Regions from separate parts of the Ensifer sp. SSB1 genome, predicted to be linked through region 2. Evidence: predicted binding sites of a transcription regulator. Region 2 holds the regulator's gene; each other region holds the start of a gene.

What was found. The regulator LexA, encoded in region 2, represses DNA repair genes until DNA is damaged. The targets are predictions, from matches to a motif close to TGTTCNNNNTGTGTTCNG.
Region 1: a site for LexA is predicted at 2,498-2,515, ahead of I8N66_RS00715 (DNA recombination protein RmuC). Genes of this name have one in related genera too.
Region 3: a site for LexA is predicted at 1,386-1,403, ahead of I8N66_RS06540 (ribonuclease). Genes of this name have one in related genera too.

The regions. Positions count from the first base shown of each region.
Region 1 covers NZ_JAEPRP010000002.1:44,918-50,566, forward strand. Annotated here, with positions in the region: gene I8N66_RS00710 (ribokinase) at 321-1,220, opposite strand; gene I8N66_RS00715 (DNA recombination protein RmuC) at 1,272-2,465, opposite strand; gene def (peptide deformylase) at 2,617-3,141, shown strand; gene fmt (methionyl-tRNA formyltransferase) at 3,305-4,240, shown strand; gene truA (tRNA pseudouridine(38-40) synthase TruA) at 4,240-4,983, shown strand; gene I8N66_RS00735 (hypothetical protein) at 5,069-5,649, opposite strand, start outside.
Region 2 covers NZ_JAEPRP010000040.1:20,936-26,584, forward strand. Annotated here, with positions in the region: gene I8N66_RS12540 (hypothetical protein) at 1-223, opposite strand, end outside; gene I8N66_RS12545 (hypothetical protein) at 592-843, shown strand; gene lexA (transcriptional repressor LexA) at 1,069-1,794, shown strand; gene I8N66_RS12555 (hypothetical protein) at 1,879-2,211, opposite strand; tRNA gene I8N66_RS12560 (tRNA-Cys) at 2,595-2,668, shown strand; gene I8N66_RS12565 (hypothetical protein) at 2,912-3,268, opposite strand; gene I8N66_RS12570 (isoprenylcysteine carboxylmethyltransferase family protein) at 3,267-4,055, shown strand; gene I8N66_RS12575 (thermonuclease family protein) at 4,284-5,006, opposite strand; gene I8N66_RS12580 (hypothetical protein) at 5,194-5,487, opposite strand; tRNA gene I8N66_RS12585 (tRNA-Asn) at 5,646-5,649, shown strand, end outside.
Region 3 covers NZ_JAEPRP010000017.1:15,226-20,874, reverse strand. Annotated here, with positions in the region: gene ettA (energy-dependent translational throttle protein EttA) at 1-421, opposite strand, end outside; gene I8N66_RS06540 (ribonuclease) at 590-1,372, opposite strand; gene I8N66_RS06535 (alpha/beta hydrolase) at 1,558-2,493, shown strand; gene I8N66_RS06530 (DMT family transporter) at 2,505-3,458, shown strand; gene I8N66_RS06525 (thiamine pyrophosphate-binding protein) at 3,504-5,150, shown strand; gene I8N66_RS06520 (cupin domain-containing protein) at 5,209-5,562, opposite strand; gene I8N66_RS06515 (TIGR01244 family sulfur transferase) at 5,616-5,649, opposite strand, start outside.

The DNA.
Region 1 (5,649 bases), on a different contig from region 2:
CAGATGCCGACCGGCATGTCGGAGGCAACCGGGTCATTTTCGACCGGCTCTCTCAGGGTCCTGAATAGACTGGAGATTCTTAAGATAGGGCCAACGCGGACGCTGTTTTACCGATCGCTTTGATAAAATTGCGCGCAAAGTTTTATCTCCGCGACATCGCCTGTCCGGATTGCGCAAACGCTGATTTCAAGGGCTGGAGATGGCCGAGCGCCAGAGCGTGGCAGGAAGAAAGTGCGGGCGCGTTTCGCCCGCACTCGGCTTGGTTTTCGCCGAGCATTCGCATTGTGGGTCCGGTCGATCCGGCCCAGACGCGTTACGAACTAAAGGCGTGATGCCACTTCCGTGGCAAGCGGGATCGAAGGTTGCGCGCCGCGCTTGAGGCAGGCGAGCGAACCGGCAACTGCGGCACGGCGCAACGCATCGGGGAAGGCAATGCCGGCATCCAAGCTGGCCGCGAGATAGCCACAGAAGGTGTCGCCGGCGCCGACCGTATCCACCGGTTCGATCTTCAGGCCCTTGGCACGCTGGATTTCGCCCTCGTGCACCGCGACGACGCCATCGGCGCCAAGCGTGACGATGACAGTCTGTCCGGTCTCCGCATGGAGAGCCTTCATCGCGTCTTCGCGCTCCGCACTGCTGATGCCGCTCTTGCCGGCCAGCAGCTCGAATTCGGTCTCGTTGGCAATGACGATATCGGCCATGCGACCGAGACGTGCCGCATCCGGCGTCAGCGGCGCGATGTTGATGACCGAACGCACGCCCTTCTGTTTGGCTGCGTTCAAGGCCCTCTCGACGGATGCCGCCGGAATTTCGAGTTGCAGCATCAACGTGTCGCCAGGCTTCATGCCGTCGACGGCCTTCACCGCATCGGCCTCGTCGACGGTCGCATTGGCGCTCGCGACCACGACGATGACGTTTTCGCCGTCACCACCGACGAGGATATGCGCGGTGCCGGTCGGCTCATCTACCGTCTTGGTCAGCGACATGTCCGTGCCGGCACCCTTCAAGAGTTCCAGGGCACCTTCGGCGAAGCTGTCGGCCCCGATCGCACCCGCCATCTGCACTGTCGCTCCGGCACGTCGTGCGGCCAGGGCCTGGTTTGCGCCCTTGCCGCCGGCGGCGGTCGAAAAGCCCGTTCCGGCGACGGTCTCGCCCGGCTTCGGAAGGCGTGCGGTCGTGGCGATCAGGTCCATGTTGATGGACCCAAAAACAGTGATCATGTGAAAATTTCCCGTCGGATTGCAGAGTGGGCCGGAGAGTGCCCGAGAGCCTCAGTCCTCGTCAACCACCCGCAGGCGCAATTGCCCCACCCGGTTGTCGACGGCAGCGCGCGGGTCGGTCGTTTCCTGCGTGCCGCCTTCGGCCTCGAGTTCGAGCGCCTCGATCTTTGCGCCGCGCCGGGTAAGCTTGCTCGATGAGATCAGAATGTCCTCGACGTCTTTCTGGCTCATGGCGAAATGGCCCTGGAGCTTGCGCACGCGCTCGTCGAGACGGCCGAGATCCTCCATCAATCTGGCGACTTCGCCCTGGATCAGATGCGCCTGCTCACGCATGCGCGCATCCTTGAGGATCGCCTGAATCACCTGGATCGACAGCAGGAGCAGGGAAGGGGAAACGATGACGATCCGCTGGCGGTGTGCCTTCTGTACGATCGCTTCGAAATGCTCGTGGATTTCGGCGAAGATCGATTCGGACGGCACGAAGAGGAACGCGGTGTCCTGCGTCTCTCCGGAGATCAGATATTTGCTGGCGATATCGCGCACATGCGTTTCCATGTCGCGGCGGAAAAGCTGGGCGATCTGCTGGCGGCGTTCGGCATCCGGTGCGTCACGCATCGCGTTCCAGGCTTCCAGCGGAAACTTGGCGTCGATGACGAGCGGCGGCTGGCCGTTCGGCATGCGGATCGTGCAGTCGGGTCGTGCACCGTTCGACAGCGTCGTCTGGAAGGCGAAGGCGCCCATAGGCAGCCCGTCGGCGATGATCGCTTCCATGCGCGACTGGCCGAAGGCGCCGCGCGTCTGCTTGTTGGAAAGGATTGCCTGCAGCCCGGCCATGTCCTTGGCCAGCGACTGGATGTTGTTCTGGGCGTTGTCGATGACCGCCAGCCGTTCCTGCAGCCGCCTGAGGTTTTCGTGCGTCGCCTTGGTCTGTTCGGTGATCGAGGCGCCGATGCGATGGGTCATGCCGTCGATGCGCTGGCTGAGCGTCTGGTTGAGTTCTGCCTGCCGCGCGCCGAAGACCTCGGCCATGGCGGCGACCCGCCCTTGCATCTCCGTCTGGGCGGCGAGCAGCATTGCCATCTGCTCCTGCCGCTCCTCGTCGCCGTTGTCCCGTCGCCGCGAAAGCGCCATCAAAATTGCAACGACGACCACCAGGCCGACGGCAATCGCGAGATGGCCAAGGGTGATCGGCAAGGTGCCGATGAAAAACAGCGGCTGGGCGAAGGGAAGAGGCGCAGGTTCCATGCGCCAAACCTAACAGATTCTTTGGTTATGTGTAGATCAAAACAAGAACATTTGCGCCGTGCAGTTAACGCCGGCCCGTCCAGGAAAGGCTGCCGAAGGTGGCAAGCCAATTTCCTTGCACGCCGATGGAAAGATCGGCTATGGGAGCAGCATGACGATCAAGCCGCTTATCATCCTTCCCGATCCTGTGCTTCGCCAGGTTTCCACGCCGATCGAAACCGTCGACGCGGACGTCCGCCGTCTGGCCGACGACATGCTCGAAACCATGTACGATGCCCCCGGCATCGGCCTTGCCGCGATCCAGATCGGTGTCGCCAGGCGCATGCTGGTGCTCGACGTTTCGAAAGAGGGCGACGAGAAGACGCCGCTCGTCTTCATCAATCCCGAGATCGTCGCTTCGTCCGAAACCTATTCGGTCTACGAGGAAGGCTGCCTGTCGATCCCGGATTACTACGCCGAGGTCGAGCGCCCCGCGTCGATCACCGTCAAGCATCTCGACCGTGACGGCAAGCAGCAGACGATCGAAGCCGACGGCCTGCTCGCCACCTGCCTGCAGCACGAGATCGATCACCTGAACGGCGTGTTGTTCATCGATCACATCTCCAAGCTCAAGCGCGACATGGTGATCCGCAAGTTCACCAAGGCCGCCAAGACGCGCGGCGCCAAGGCGATCTGAGCTTCGATCGCACAAGCGGTCGCGAACAGATCGCGCGAACGGCTGAATTTGACTCCAGGAAAAGCGTGAAACGGTTTTCCTCCCGGGGTTGCCCTGTTTCAGAGAATGAGATCATTTCGCCGTTTCCCCGCATGAAGTGATCTGAGAGGACGGAGTTACCGCCTTGTCGCTTCGCATCATCTTCATGGGTACGCCGGAATTTTCCGTGCCGACGCTGGCAGCGCTCGCGGAAGCCGGTCACCAGATCGTTGCCGCCTATACGCAGCCGCCACGGCCCGGTGGTCGCCGCGGGCTCGATCTGCAGAAGTCGCCGGTGCACCAGGCAGCTGAACTGCTCGGCATTCCCGTGCTGACGCCGCTAAACTTCAAGGACGAGGCGGATCGCCAGACCTTCAGTGATTTCGACGCCGACGTCGCCGTCGTCGTCGCCTATGGCCTGCTTCTGCCCGAGGCCATCCTCACGGGCACCAAGCTCGGCTGCTACAATGGCCACGCCTCGCTGCTGCCACGCTGGCGCGGTGCCGCACCCATCCAGCGCGCGATCATGGCCGGCGATCATGAGACCGGCATGATGGTGATGAAGATGGAAAAGGGACTCGATACGGGCCCGGTCGCTCTCACCAAGACGGTCCAGATCGGCGAGACGATGACCGGTGGCGAGCTGCACGACCGACTGATGCAGATTGGCGCCAGCCTGATGCGGGAAGCGATGGCGAAGCTCGAGGCCGACGATCTGCCGCTGACGGTCCAGGCCGAGGATGGTGTCGTCTACGCCCAGAAGATCAGCAAGGCGGAAACCCGCATCGACTTCGCCCGTCCTTCACGCGAGGTGCATGATCATATCCGCGGCCTGTCGCCGTTCCCGGGCGCCTGGTTTGAGCTCGAAATCGCCGGCAAGCCGGAGCGCATCAAGGTGCTGAACTCGCAGCCCGCTTCCGGCACGGGTGAGGCCGGAACGGTGCTCGCCGATAGCCTGACGATCGCCTGCGGCGAAGGCGCGGTTCGGCTGACCCGCCTGCAGCGCGCCGGCGGCAAGGCGCTCGGAGCGGCCGACTTCCTGCGCGGAACACCGGTTGCGCCCGGCACGAGGGTCGGCTGATGCCGCGGTTCAAGCTGACCGTCGAGTATGACGGCTCGGACTATGTCGGCTGGCAGCGGCAGGACAATGGCGAGTCCGTGCAAGGGGCGATCGAAAAGGCGATCCTGTCTCTGACCGGCGAGACCGTTTCGATCCGTGGCGCCGGCCGCACCGATTCCGGCGTGCACGCCAGCGGCCAGGTCATGCATGCCGATCTGACCCGTCCGTGGAAGCCCTATACGCTTCGCAATGCGCTGAACGCGCATCTGGGGCTTGCGGGCGAGCGCGTGGCGATCCTCGAGGCCGAGGAAGTGTCCGAGGAATTCGATGCGCGCTTCTCGGCGCTGCGCCGGCATTATCTCTACCGCATCATCTCACGGCCCGCGCCGCTGGCACTTGAAGCCCGGCGCGCCTGGTGGGTGCCGAAGCCGCTCGACCATGAGGCGATGCATGCGGGCGCCCAGCGCCTCGTCGGCCATCACGATTTCACCACCTTCCGCTCCGCCCATTGCCAGGCGACGAGCCCGGTGCGGACCCTCGACCGGCTGGACGTCGCGCTCGTTGGCGGCGTCATCGAAATCCGCGCGACGGCGCAGAGCTTCCTGCACAACCAGATCCGGTCCTTTGCGGGATCGCTGAAGCTGGTGGGCGAGGGCAAATGGTCGCCGGACGATTTGCAGGCAGCGCTTGAGGCGCGCAACCGCAAGGCCTGCGGCCCCGTGGCCCCACCCGATGGGCTCTATTTCCTGCAAGTGGATTACTGATCGCAAGCCGATCCCGAAGCTCTGAAGCGCGATCTCACAGCATACCGTTGTAGCAAAACCGCAGCATACTTTTGCGCGGCGCACTCTAGCTCGGGATCAGGCCGAAGAAGCGCTGCAGCAGGTCGCCGATCATCATCGAGGGCAGCAGGAAGAGCGCCGTCAGCGCCGAGGCCAGCAGCGTCTGGTTGCCCGTCAGCATGCGCAAGAGCCGGAAGAGCACGGCGATGCTGACCACGAGCAGCGTCAGCCAGATCAGGCTCGTCAGGCCTTGGCTTCCGGGAATGGTGAGCCTGATCGCCGCCGGCACCGCCATCGCGTAGGAAAGCGGCACGGAGAGCCAGTTGGTGGTGACGATGATCGGCACCACTGCTCCTGCAAAGCCGAGCGGACGGGACAGAATGGCGATCAGCACCAGCGGCAGCAGCCAGCTGACGAGATCGACGACCAACAGCTTGAAGATGAAGCCTATGCCGATCACCGTCCCATCGGGCATCGCCGACAGATAGTAGAACCGCCAGGACGCCCAGGTAACGGCGATCGCCGGCAGGCACCAGAGCATCGACGTGAACGAGCGCCAGAGGCCGCTCTCGCTGAAATCGAGCCAGCGGAAACCCTCTTCGTTGCCCTGAGCCAAGAGCCAGAGGCCCTTGATATAGGCAAGCACCT
Region 2 (5,649 bases):
TCGAAAGAAACGCCAGGTTCGCCGATCCCCTTGGATAGAAGCCGATACGAAGAATCGCGCCGGCGTCATAGCTCGTCGCCGCGTAGCACGAGCCGCCCAAGGACAGATCGGAACCGACCGTCCAGGCGTTGATCCGCTTCCAGATATTCGAACGGCCCTCTTCAGCAGAGGCCGCTCCGGCCGCCACCAACAGACCGAGAACCGCCAACGACAATCTATGCATGCAACCACCCCACTTTCCCCGCAAAGTTATCGTATTTTTGCAACCTGTCGAGACAATGCGGCGCGATCACAACAGGGATTTGTGCACTCCAACAGGGAGGACATTGACTGGCACAACCGATGCGAATGCGGGTCGGCCGATCGCACCAGGATCAAGGGCCTTGCCGCCGCGCACCTCTGGCGCAAAACGGTCACAGCCTGAACTCAAAGACCTGTTGAACACATGAGAGTGATCGCCAAGTTTGCTGGACTTCGGAACGAAAGCGCGGTTCACATCGTTAACCGCCCCGTAGTCCCACCCTTGCCTCAAAGTGGACGATCACCGTGCTTGCCGCCCTGCTTCTCGCTTCGATAGTCGCATCGCCTAACATGCCTGACGTCAAGCTCAGTGCCGCCACGGTCGATGAACTGCAGACGGACTTCGAAAGCGCCGTACCCTGCCACCAGATTGATGGACGCAACGTGTGGAAGGGCGCCATTGCGTTCTACATCCAGTCGTTCGTCTATGACGGCGACACGCCCGTGGCAACCGATGCGGCGGACGCGGTGCTTCCCGAAGACAACAGCGCCGAGACGGTGAAGGAATTCGAAGACGCCTGCGCCGCCACGCAGCCGGCCTGACCCTCGCCATCAGAACGCTCGCGATTCGCTCGACGCAGTCCAATACGGTCGTTTCCAACCAAACAATCATCACCAAAACCCGCTTTGCTCCCGTAAAAGTGACCAACCGGCACGCGCAGTCGCGCCAATTGACTGAATTCACGGAATTTTAGGCACTTGCAGAACACATATGGAACAGATAGTGTCTGTTCTTGATTTGTTTCACGCCTTCTGGAGCGACGTGCCATGCTGACCCGCAAGCAACAGGAATTGCTTCTGTTCATTCACGAACGCATGAAGGAGTCGGGCGTCCCGCCATCATTCGATGAAATGAAGGATGCGCTCGACCTGGCGTCGAAGTCCGGCATCCACCGTCTGATTACCGCGCTCGAAGAACGCGGGTTCATTCGCCGTCTTCCGAACCGGGCCCGCGCGCTCGAGGTCATCAAGCTTCCGGAATCCTACGCGTCCAGCCAGCAGCAGCCGCGTCGCGGCTTCTCGCCGAGCGTGATCGAGGGAAGCCTCGGCAAGCCGCCGGCGGCAGCCCCTGCCGCACCACCGAAGCCGGCGCCAGTGGCCGAAAACACATCGGTTTCCGTGCCGGTCATGGGCCGCATCGCTGCCGGTGTGCCGATCTCGGCGATCCAGAACAACACGCACGACATCACCGTTCCACTCGATATGATCGGGAACGGCGAACACTACGCCCTCGAAGTCAAGGGCGACTCGATGATCGAAGCCGGCATCTTCGACGGCGACACCGTGATCATCCGAAATGGCAATACAGCCAACCCCGGCGATATCATCGTGGCGCTCGTGGATGACGAGGAAGCGACGCTGAAGCGTTTCCGTCGCAAGGGCGCGTCGATCGCGCTCGAAGCCGCAAACCCTGCCTACGAGACCCGGATCTTCGGGCCTGATCGTGTGAAGATCCAGGGCAAGCTCGTTGGGCTGATCCGCCGCTACCATTGACCTCCAGAAAAAATCGGCGCTCTGAAGAGCCTCGCTGCCGCTTGGGGTAGCGAGGCTCTTCTTGTTTATCCGATAACGCGCCGCTTACTCGTGGATCGTGTATTCACCGAGTTCGCAAAGGTCCTGCGTATCTTCGGTCGTATCGAGGCCCGAGTCCTCTTCGAATTCGAAGCGCATGTCGTACTTGCAGACATCCCGACCGTCAGCGATGGTGATCTCCATGTTCTCGCCGGGGTTCAGAACCTGCCGGCCGAATACATCGTCTTCCCACTCGTTGACGCCCACCGGCGACGTGTAGAAGTTAGTCAGAACTGCATTTGTGTTGTTCTTCAGCTTGAAAACTAGGTCCTCTGCCCGCGCCTCGAATGTGGTCGCAGCAAAGAGGGCCAAGGCCGTCAGGACAAGTTTCGTTTTCATATAAGCCATTGCCTCCGCTTGATGATGACGGACGCTACCGATGCGGCTGATGTCAGCGGAGTCATCGTTCCCCCTCTGCCGATTTCACCGAAGCGATAAGATCCGCAGGGGATTTAGAAGACGTGGCTTGTGCGGGCGTGTGGCACGCCTGAGCGAAAGCTCCCAGGTGTCTCAACCCGGAGTAAGCTGAGGAAGGCAATCGTTCCGACCTCCTCTTGAAGCATTGCTGCACGCTGGGCAGGAGCAATCGACATTGCCAGACGTTCTGCCTGTGGAAAGCGCCCGAACCGCAAATTCGCTTTGTGCTTTTTCCGAAAATGCCTCTTGCGGATTTTCTGCAATCATTCTAAATCCCCGCCAACGCTCGGTTATCCGAGCCGTGAGGCCTCGTGGCGGAGTGGTGACGCAGAGGACTGCAAATCCTTGTACCCCGGTTCAATTCCGGGCGAGGCCTCCAAATATATTCACCAATATAATCAATATGTTGCAGTCGTCGCGAAGCGGAAAAACACCGCTTCCGCGTAACGCGATGTTGCTACGAGATTCCCTTGCTTTCCCTGCACTTCCACGCGGCGACGGCGGATCCATACGACATGAAATGCGACATGTTCACAGCGAATCCTGAGCCAGAAACCCGCTCACCAGCTGCAGGTGCTTGAACCCCGCTTCTCCTTCGCGCCGCCTACGAACACGTCGCAGGTCACCGTCTCTGCGGAAGGCTGTCATAGCGCCCTCCGGGCCGCCCTGTGAGCGTCCATGAGGGTCGCGACGGGATCGGTCGCTGCCACTTCATCGCCTTCTGCAAGAAGCGCTCGTCCCTCGCATCGATCTCGGCGAGCGCGATTCTGACGACAATCTCGCCGATCTTTTCGAGGCTCAGCACGTACTCCCGATGCTGTCTGCCGCCCCTAAAGAGGCGCGGCCCCTTGTCGAACTTGGACGTGGCGCGGAAAGAGCTCCCACACACCAAACCCTTCAAAGAACGCATAAATCCGTCGACGACGTATTTCGACATCGTGGCCAACAAAACATAGTCGTGCTGCGGCGGCCACAACATGGCGTCGACCTTCCGAATTAAGCAACTTCTAAAGTTACGCTTGAAGCCGCTCGCAACCGTGGCATTCTTACCGGCGATCGAGGGGGAGGTATTTTGGATGCTGAAGGGTAGAACGTTGCTCTTCGCCGACATCATCGGCAGATTCGGTATCTGCGCGTATTTCGCAATCGCGATGTTGCGGCGCATCGTTCACGCCGCGCAAATCGTGGTGAAAGACGAATGGCAGTCGGCTGACGTCTTGGCGTTGACTTCAACCGCCGCCACCGTCCTATTCCTCGGAATGGTCTGCGTGGTAGCCATTACGCGCTTGCCCCCGATCAAAGCAGCCACTGGCTTCGAGCCCTATTTGACCGCGATGGCAGGAACATTTCTTCTCGGGCTGATCGCATACTTGCCCGAGCCCGCCGATACAGGCTTGGCGCTTCAAATGGCCGGCACGGCTATGATCGTGGTCGGGATGGTTTCGTCAGCCTTCGTTCTTTTCTGGCTCGGTCGCGCCTTCAGCATCATGCCGGAGGCCCGGACCTTGATAACGGGCGGCCCCTACTCGGTTGTTCGCCACCCGCTCTATCTAACGGAAGAGATCGCCATCATCGGCTTGATCGTCCTCAATCTTTCTGTCTGGTCGGTACTTCTTGGGGGTGTCCAGTGGCTGCTGCAAATTCGCAGAATGATCAACGAGGAACGAGTATTGCAGACCGCGTTCCCCAGTTATGGCGCCTATGCACTCGACGTCCCGCGCATTCTTCCGTTCATGAACGCGGGTAAGCTGCGATCAGCACAGTGAAGCCAAGGTGGGATTTGCTCGTACTGATACCGGATGAACACGACGCCGGAGCCGTTGCCGCCATAACCGGTTGAGGGGGCGGATCGGCGAGACATGCGGGATCCAGTCAGAAGGCCATCAGCACACCACCACCGCGTGAGCTGCGGCCTCCGAAAAATCACCACATTGGTCAAGCGTGCTGCGGCAATGTCTTCCTTCGAAGGCATTGCGGTTCTGTAAATATCGGCCTCAGCACCAGGGCGTCGTGTGTCCCGTCCACGGCCGCACCAGTCCCTCGTTTACGAGGACGCGTCCGATGGATTGATCGCCGCGAGTGACCAGCCGCAGCTTTTCACCGGCCTTGGCGTCCTGACGACTGTTCGCCGTTTCCAGCCTGAAGTCACCTGCGTTCAGCAGTTCGCGCAGGCGCTGCTTGGCGTAAAAGCCGCGCGAACGTTCCTTGTCGCAGCTTGCCTGGCGAATACGCGGTGCATCGACGTCCGCCACGCGGATCGTGTCTCCGTGGTAGAGGAAAGTGGCGCCGTCGATCACGCAGTTGTCGTTGCGAATCCCACAGAAATAAAACTGATCCGTGCGGATCGATGCCGTTTTGACTTCCTCATTCGGCCGCACCGCGGGTGTCGGCGCGTTCGCGCCGACGTCCACCGACGGCACGGGAGCTGCAAGCGCAACTCTTGTCACGGGGGTTGGCTTTTGCTTCTCCGCTTGCTGCGCGGGACGCCCGTCCGCTTTCTGGGCGACACGTGCGGGCTTCGGCTTCGAATCATGACGGGACGTGAACGCCACCACATCCGATACCACCGGCCAGTGCTTCAGTTCGGCGCGATGATCATAGGCGACTACGCCACCGACGATAACCGCGGCGGCCAGATACCACGGCGCCATACCGCCTTGCTTGCCCTTGCTCCGGCCGGAATTCCTGCTTCGACGTTTCGTAGTGGCTTTGGCCATGCGTCCTCATCCTGATTCGCGACCGCATTATGCGTTTGATGCGTTGCCGAAAAGTTTTCGGCAGCCCCTCAATAGCCAGATGCAGGCTCGGAAAGAATCAAGTGGCAGGAGAATCGAACTAGACAGGTCGGTGCGGTTCGGCGTTGACGAAGACGGCCACCGAGAGACGGACGCGACGAATTTTGGCTCACGACCCCTTCGACGAGTTTGCCCGCCCGCGCCAACGCGCCCACCAGACTGCCAGACGGCGGCGGCGGCGGCGGACGGATGGGAGATCGTGCGAAAGAACGATGAGGCCCAGCGGTATCATCCAGAAGCCGAGCACCGGCAGAAAGCCGAGAAAGCCGCAGAACACCAGGAGTGAGCCCAACAGGATACGCAGCAGTGGCGATTCCGGCAGCGTGATGCGCCATTTGCCGAGCACGATCTGTCGTGTCTGCGGATCGATCCCGAAATGCATCTGCTTCCTGTTTTTGTTCATCATTCCCTATCCGGCGTCTTTTCCCACAATTGGGGACTTCTCCACAGCCTCGCAACCGAACTTGTCACTTTTTTTGAAAAAACCGCTTGGCAAATCAGAAAAGCATGCGTATTAGCAGCCTCACTTCTGAAGCGCACAGCAAACAGCGGCGCGGATGATCCC
Region 3 (5,649 bases), on a different contig from region 2:
CCATTTCGACCTGGCTTTCCAGATCCCAGAGGTTCTGGCTGTCGATGATGTCCTGGAGCTTGGCGCCCTCTTCCGCCGTCTCGTCGGAATAGTTCATCATCAGTTCGTTGTAGCGGTCGACGATCGCCTTCTTCTTGGCGACGCCTTCCATGGCGTTTTCAAGCACGGTCTTCGTCGGATCGAGCTGCGGCTCCTGCGGCAGGTAGCCGACCGTCGCGCCTTCGGCGACCCAGGCTTCGCCGGTGAATTCCTTGTCGAGGCCGGCCATGATCCTGAGCACCGTCGACTTACCGGCGCCGTTCGGGCCGAGGATACCGATCTTTGCATCCGGGTAGAACGACAGATGAACGTTCTCGAGAACCTTCTTCGCGCCGTAGGACTTATTAAGTCCGGCCATATGATAGATGAACTGACGTGCCATGAGGGAATGCTCCGCAGGGAAAGGAAATTTGCCCGCTATGTAGGCGAATTATAGGAAGGGGGCAATGAGCAAAGGCGTTCGCCCCGGCTTGCCCCCCCAACCTATCCCTTGCGGCTGCCCTGCATCGAAAGCGCTCTCACGGCCGAAGTACGGTGCTTTCGAGGTGGGTCAGCTACGCCCGGCCGTATCGGCAATGCCCTTGGCACATTTGAACTCGGTCGGCCCCGCCGCCTGGATCAGCGGCGCCAGGCTCGACGCCTTCAGGACGTCGCCGGTCAGCCCGATCGTCAGCCCGGTGATGACGCTGCGGCCCTGGACCGTCTGGCAGCGCATGCGCACCCGATCCCCCGCACCAGCGCCGAAGCTCTGGTCAAAGGCCTGCTTGACCGTCGCCTCGTCGAGCTCGGAACCGATGCGCTGGCGAAACAATGCGCCGACCGCCGAGCGATTGAGCTCCTCCAGCATGCGCAGCTGCACCGAGAAATAGTCGTCGACCGAACCACTCTGGCAAGTACCGCTCATCAGCCACTGGTGCCGGTCGAGCCCGGATTGAACGCCCGGCATGGCGATGAGCAACCGCGCTGCCGTGTCATCGGCCATGGCAAGTTTCGGCAGTTCCAGCCAGCTGCCCTTGCGGTCCTTCGCGCGCACCTCGGCCGCTACACCGCAATAGCTCTTGCGCAGCGGCCAAAGACCATGCAGCGAGAGGTTGGTCGCGTCGAACCGCTCCGCCGTCTGGCTCTCGCATTCCTTGCGCTGCGGCCTCGTTTCGCAGAAGCCCGGCTGCCAGCTCACCGCCAGAACGTACTCCGTGCGGCCGGTCGCGTCTTTGGCGGCTCCTTGATCCGACATTTCCTCGCCGGCAGCAAAGGCGGCCGGCGCAAGAAACAGCGCCAATGCCGCCAGCATTCCTGCCATCGGACCCGATATCGCCTTACAGAAACTAACCATGATATCCTCCTGCGGAAACAAAACAGGAACGAATATCGCTCAAAACGGGAAAATTGCAACTCTTAATTAAGATGAGCGCACATTCGCTTGTGACCTCATGCGCAACGAGCAACAAGCGGCGATTGCCTTTGCCTTGCAAATCGATTTGATATCGGATTGGTCTGTCGTTGTAGCCGGGGGAAATCGTGTTCGGGCAGGTGAAGACACATCAAAGCCCGACCGGAGCCACCTTGAGCTGGCGCCATTTCCCCGCGACCGCCGACGCCCGCGGCATCCTCCTCATTAGCCACGGCCTTGCCGAACACTCAGGCCGCTACGCCCGCTTTGCCGAGGCCATGGCTGCGCACGGCTTCCACGTCTACGCCCACGACCATCGCGGCCACGGTGCGACGCGCGCGCCGGACGCACCGCTCGGCATGTTTTCGAGCCGCGAGGGGCTCGACAAGGTCTTCGCCGATATAAGGGCCATTCGCGCAATCGCGACGGGCACCCATCCGGATCTGCCGGTCGTCCTTTTCGGCCATTCCATGGGCGGGCTGATTGCGCTCAACGCTGCCGAGGCCGATCCCGGCCTCTATGACGCGCTCGCCGTCTGGAATTCCAATTTTCGTCCCGGCCTTGCCGGCCGCGGCGGCCAGGTCATCCTGAAGGTCGAGAAGGCGCTGAAGGGTTCTGACGTGCCGAGCCCGCTGCTGACCAAGCTCACCTTCGGCATGTGGGGCGACGCGATCAAGGATCGCAAGACCGATCTCGACTGGTTGTCGCGCGACGATGCCGAGGTGGCTAAATACGCCGCTGACCCGCTCTGCGGCTTCGATGCGACCGTCTCGCTCTGGCTCGATCTCTTCCGCCTGTCCTTCGGCGGCGCCCGGCCCGACCGGCTGGCGCGGCTTCGGAAAGACCTGCCCATCCACCTCGTCGGCGGCAGCGCCGACCCGTCGACCGAGATGGGCAGTGCCGTCCGCTGGCTCGGCGCCAGGATGAAAGCCGCCGGCCTGAGCAACGTCACCGTCACCGTCTATGACGGCATGCGCCACGAAACCCTGAATGAAATCGGCCGGGAACAGGCGACGGCAGACTTTGCCGCCTGGTGCCTGCGCGCCATCGCAGGCAAGCGCTGACCGGAAATATCATGGCCGACATGTCCCTTCCCAAGATCGCCACGGACTACAACCGCATCTCCTTCGGGCTGACGCTGATGGTGATTGCGGTGCTGCTTTCGCCGCTGATCGACATCTTTGCAAAGCTGGCGATCGCGACCGTGCCCTCGGCCGAAATCACCGCCGTGCGCTTCGTGCTGCAGGTCGTCTTCATCCTGCCGATCGCGCTGGTGCGGGGCAGCCTCTTCGATCTCACCTGGCGCAAGACCGGCCTGCATGCGCTGCGCGGCGGCCTGCTCGTTGTATCGATGCTCTCCTTCATCACCACGCTGAAAGTGATGGAAGTCGCCGATGCGATCGCGATCTTCTTCGTCGAGCCGATCATCTTGACGATCCTCGGCAGCATCTTCCTGAAGGAGACCATCGGCTGGCGGCGTTACACCGCCTGCGGCGTCGGCTTCTTCGGCGCGCTGCTCGTCATCCAGCCGAGCATGCAGGAAGTCGGGCCGATCGCGCTTCTGCCCATCGTCGCCGCCTTCGGCCTTGCCGTATTCCTGCTTGTCACCCGCATGGTCGCGCAGAACGAAGACCCCTGGTCGATGCAGTTCCACGCCGGCGTCTGGGGCGCGCTCTTCTGTCTTGTCCTGCTTTACTTCGGCGAAGGCACCGGTTCCGGCATCTTCGATCCGGTCTGGCCGCAGGGCGTCACATGGTATTACCTGCTTGGTGTCGGTGTCACCGCTACCATCTCCGGCGTGCTCGGCGTCTATGCCTATCGCGCCGCTCCGGCGTCGGTGCTGGCGCCACTGCAATATCTGGAAATCGTCTCGGCGACGATCTTCGGCTGGCTCGTCTTCGGCGACCTGCCTGACGCGCTGAAGTGGCTGGGCATCGCCATCATCATCGGCTCCGGCCTCTACATCATCTGGCGCGAGCGCCGCATTCACAAGGACACGAGCGTCGCTCCGGTGTCGCCAGCCATCTGACAACAACACTCTGACTACAAAAGAAAGACCATCGGGAGGAATATCATGAAAACTGGAGGCCAGCTCGTCGTCGACGCACTCGTCGCCAATGGCGTAAAACGTATCGCTTGCGTGCCGGGGGAAAGCTACCTGGCGGTGCTCGATGCGCTCTACGACACCGACATCGACGTGGTCGTCTGCCGCCAGGAAGGCGGCGCTGCGATGATGGCGGATGCCTGGGGTCGGCTGACCGGCGAGCCGGGCATCTGCATGGTAACCCGCGGCCCGGGCGCGACCAACGCTTCGGCCGGTCTCCATGTCGCAAAGCAGGACTCGATCCCGATGATCCTCTTCATCGGCCAGGTGCAGAGCGAAGCGCGCGAGCGCGAAGCCTTCCAGGAAATCGAATATCGCCGCGCCTTCACCGAGGTTGCCAAGTGGGTGGGTGAAATCGACGATCCCGCCCGCATTCCGGAATTCGTCACTCGCGCCTTCGCGGTCGCCACCTCCGGCCGCCCCGGCCCGGTGGTCCTGACGCTGCCCGAGGACATGCTGACGCGCAGCGCCGAGGCGCCCGCCGCCAAGGCCTACCAGCCGGTCGAGGGTCATCCAGGTCCGGCACAGATCAAGCGGCTCGGCGAAATGCTCGGCAACGCCAAGCGGCCGATCGCCATTCTCGGCGGCACCCGCTGGACGGCGGAAAGCGTTTCAGAATTCCAGCGCTTCGCCGAACGCTGGAAGCTGCCGGTCGGCTGCTCCTTCCGCCGCCAGATGCTCTTCGATCACCTCCACCCGAATTACGCCGGCGATGTCGGCATCGGCATCAACCCGGCGCTCGCCAAGGAAGTCAAGGAAGCGGATCTGGTTCTGCTTATCGGCGGCCGCTTCTCGGAAATGCCCTCGTCCGGCTACACGCTGATGGATAGCCCCTACCCGCGCCAGACGCTGGTCCATGTGCATCCCGACAGTTCCGAGCTCGGCCGAGTCTACCGGCCGGAACTGGCGATCGCTGCAAGCCCGCGCGACTTTGTCGCCGCCCTCGAAGGCCTTGCGCCCGCAAGCGAACCGACCTGGTCGGAGCGCACCGAGATCATGCACGCCGCCTATCTCAAGTGGTCGACCCCGCCGGAAACCGGCCCGGGCGCAGTACAGATGGGCCCGATCATGAACTGGATCGAGGCGAACACGCCGCAGGATACGATCTTCACCAATGGCGCCGGCAACTACGCCACCTGGGTGCACCGCTTCCACCGCTTCCGCCGTTACGCCACGCAGGCAGCGCCTGCTTCCGGCTCCATGGGTTACGGCCTGCCGGCCGCAGTCGCCGCCAAGCAGCTGCACCCGGATCGCGAAGTCATCTGCTTTGCCGGCGACGGCTGCTTCCTGATGCACGGGCAGGAATTCGCAACCGCCGTTCGCTACCGCCTGCCGATCATCACCGTCGTCGTCAACAATGGCATCTACGGCACGATCCGCATGCACCAGGAGCGTGAGTATCCCGGCCGCGTCAGCGCGACCGACCTCACCAACCCGGATTTTGCAGCACTCGCCCGCGCCTATGGCGGCCATGGCGAGACGGTCGAGAAGACGGAAGAGTTCGCCGACGCGTTCCTGCGCGCCCGCGCCAGCGGCAAGCCGTCGATCATCGAGATCAAGCTCGATCCCGAAGCGATCACCCCGACGCGCACGCTGACGGACATTCGCAACGGCTGATCTATCAGAAAAGATTGCGACCGCTGCTCATTGCGGCGGTCGCAAACGACGACTTGCCCTACTCCTCGAGCCACTCGGTCGAAAACGCGCCGGCCGCATGCAGGTCTATCGATTCAAGTCTTCCCGGTCCGAGGTTCTCGAACTTGTGCGGCACATTGGCCGGCGCCACGACGATCTGGCCGGCTTCGGCGTCGATGGTGCGATCGCCCACAGTGAAGCGGGCGCGGCCGACACGCACGATGAAGGTCTCAGGATAGGGATGGCGGTGCAGCTTCGGCCCGTCGCCGATCTCGTCGGTGGCAAAGAAGATCACCGAAAGGCCCGCACCATAGGCGCCGCCCTCGAACTCACCCTTCCAGGCCTCGGGCTCATCCGCCCATTGCTCGCGCGAAATGAGATGCGCTTCGGCCATGCCGGTCCTCCACTGTCAGATGGAACGATACGGCCGAGCGCGAGAGCTTGGGTTCAGCCGCGGATATGCTGGGTCTGCTGGTAGACG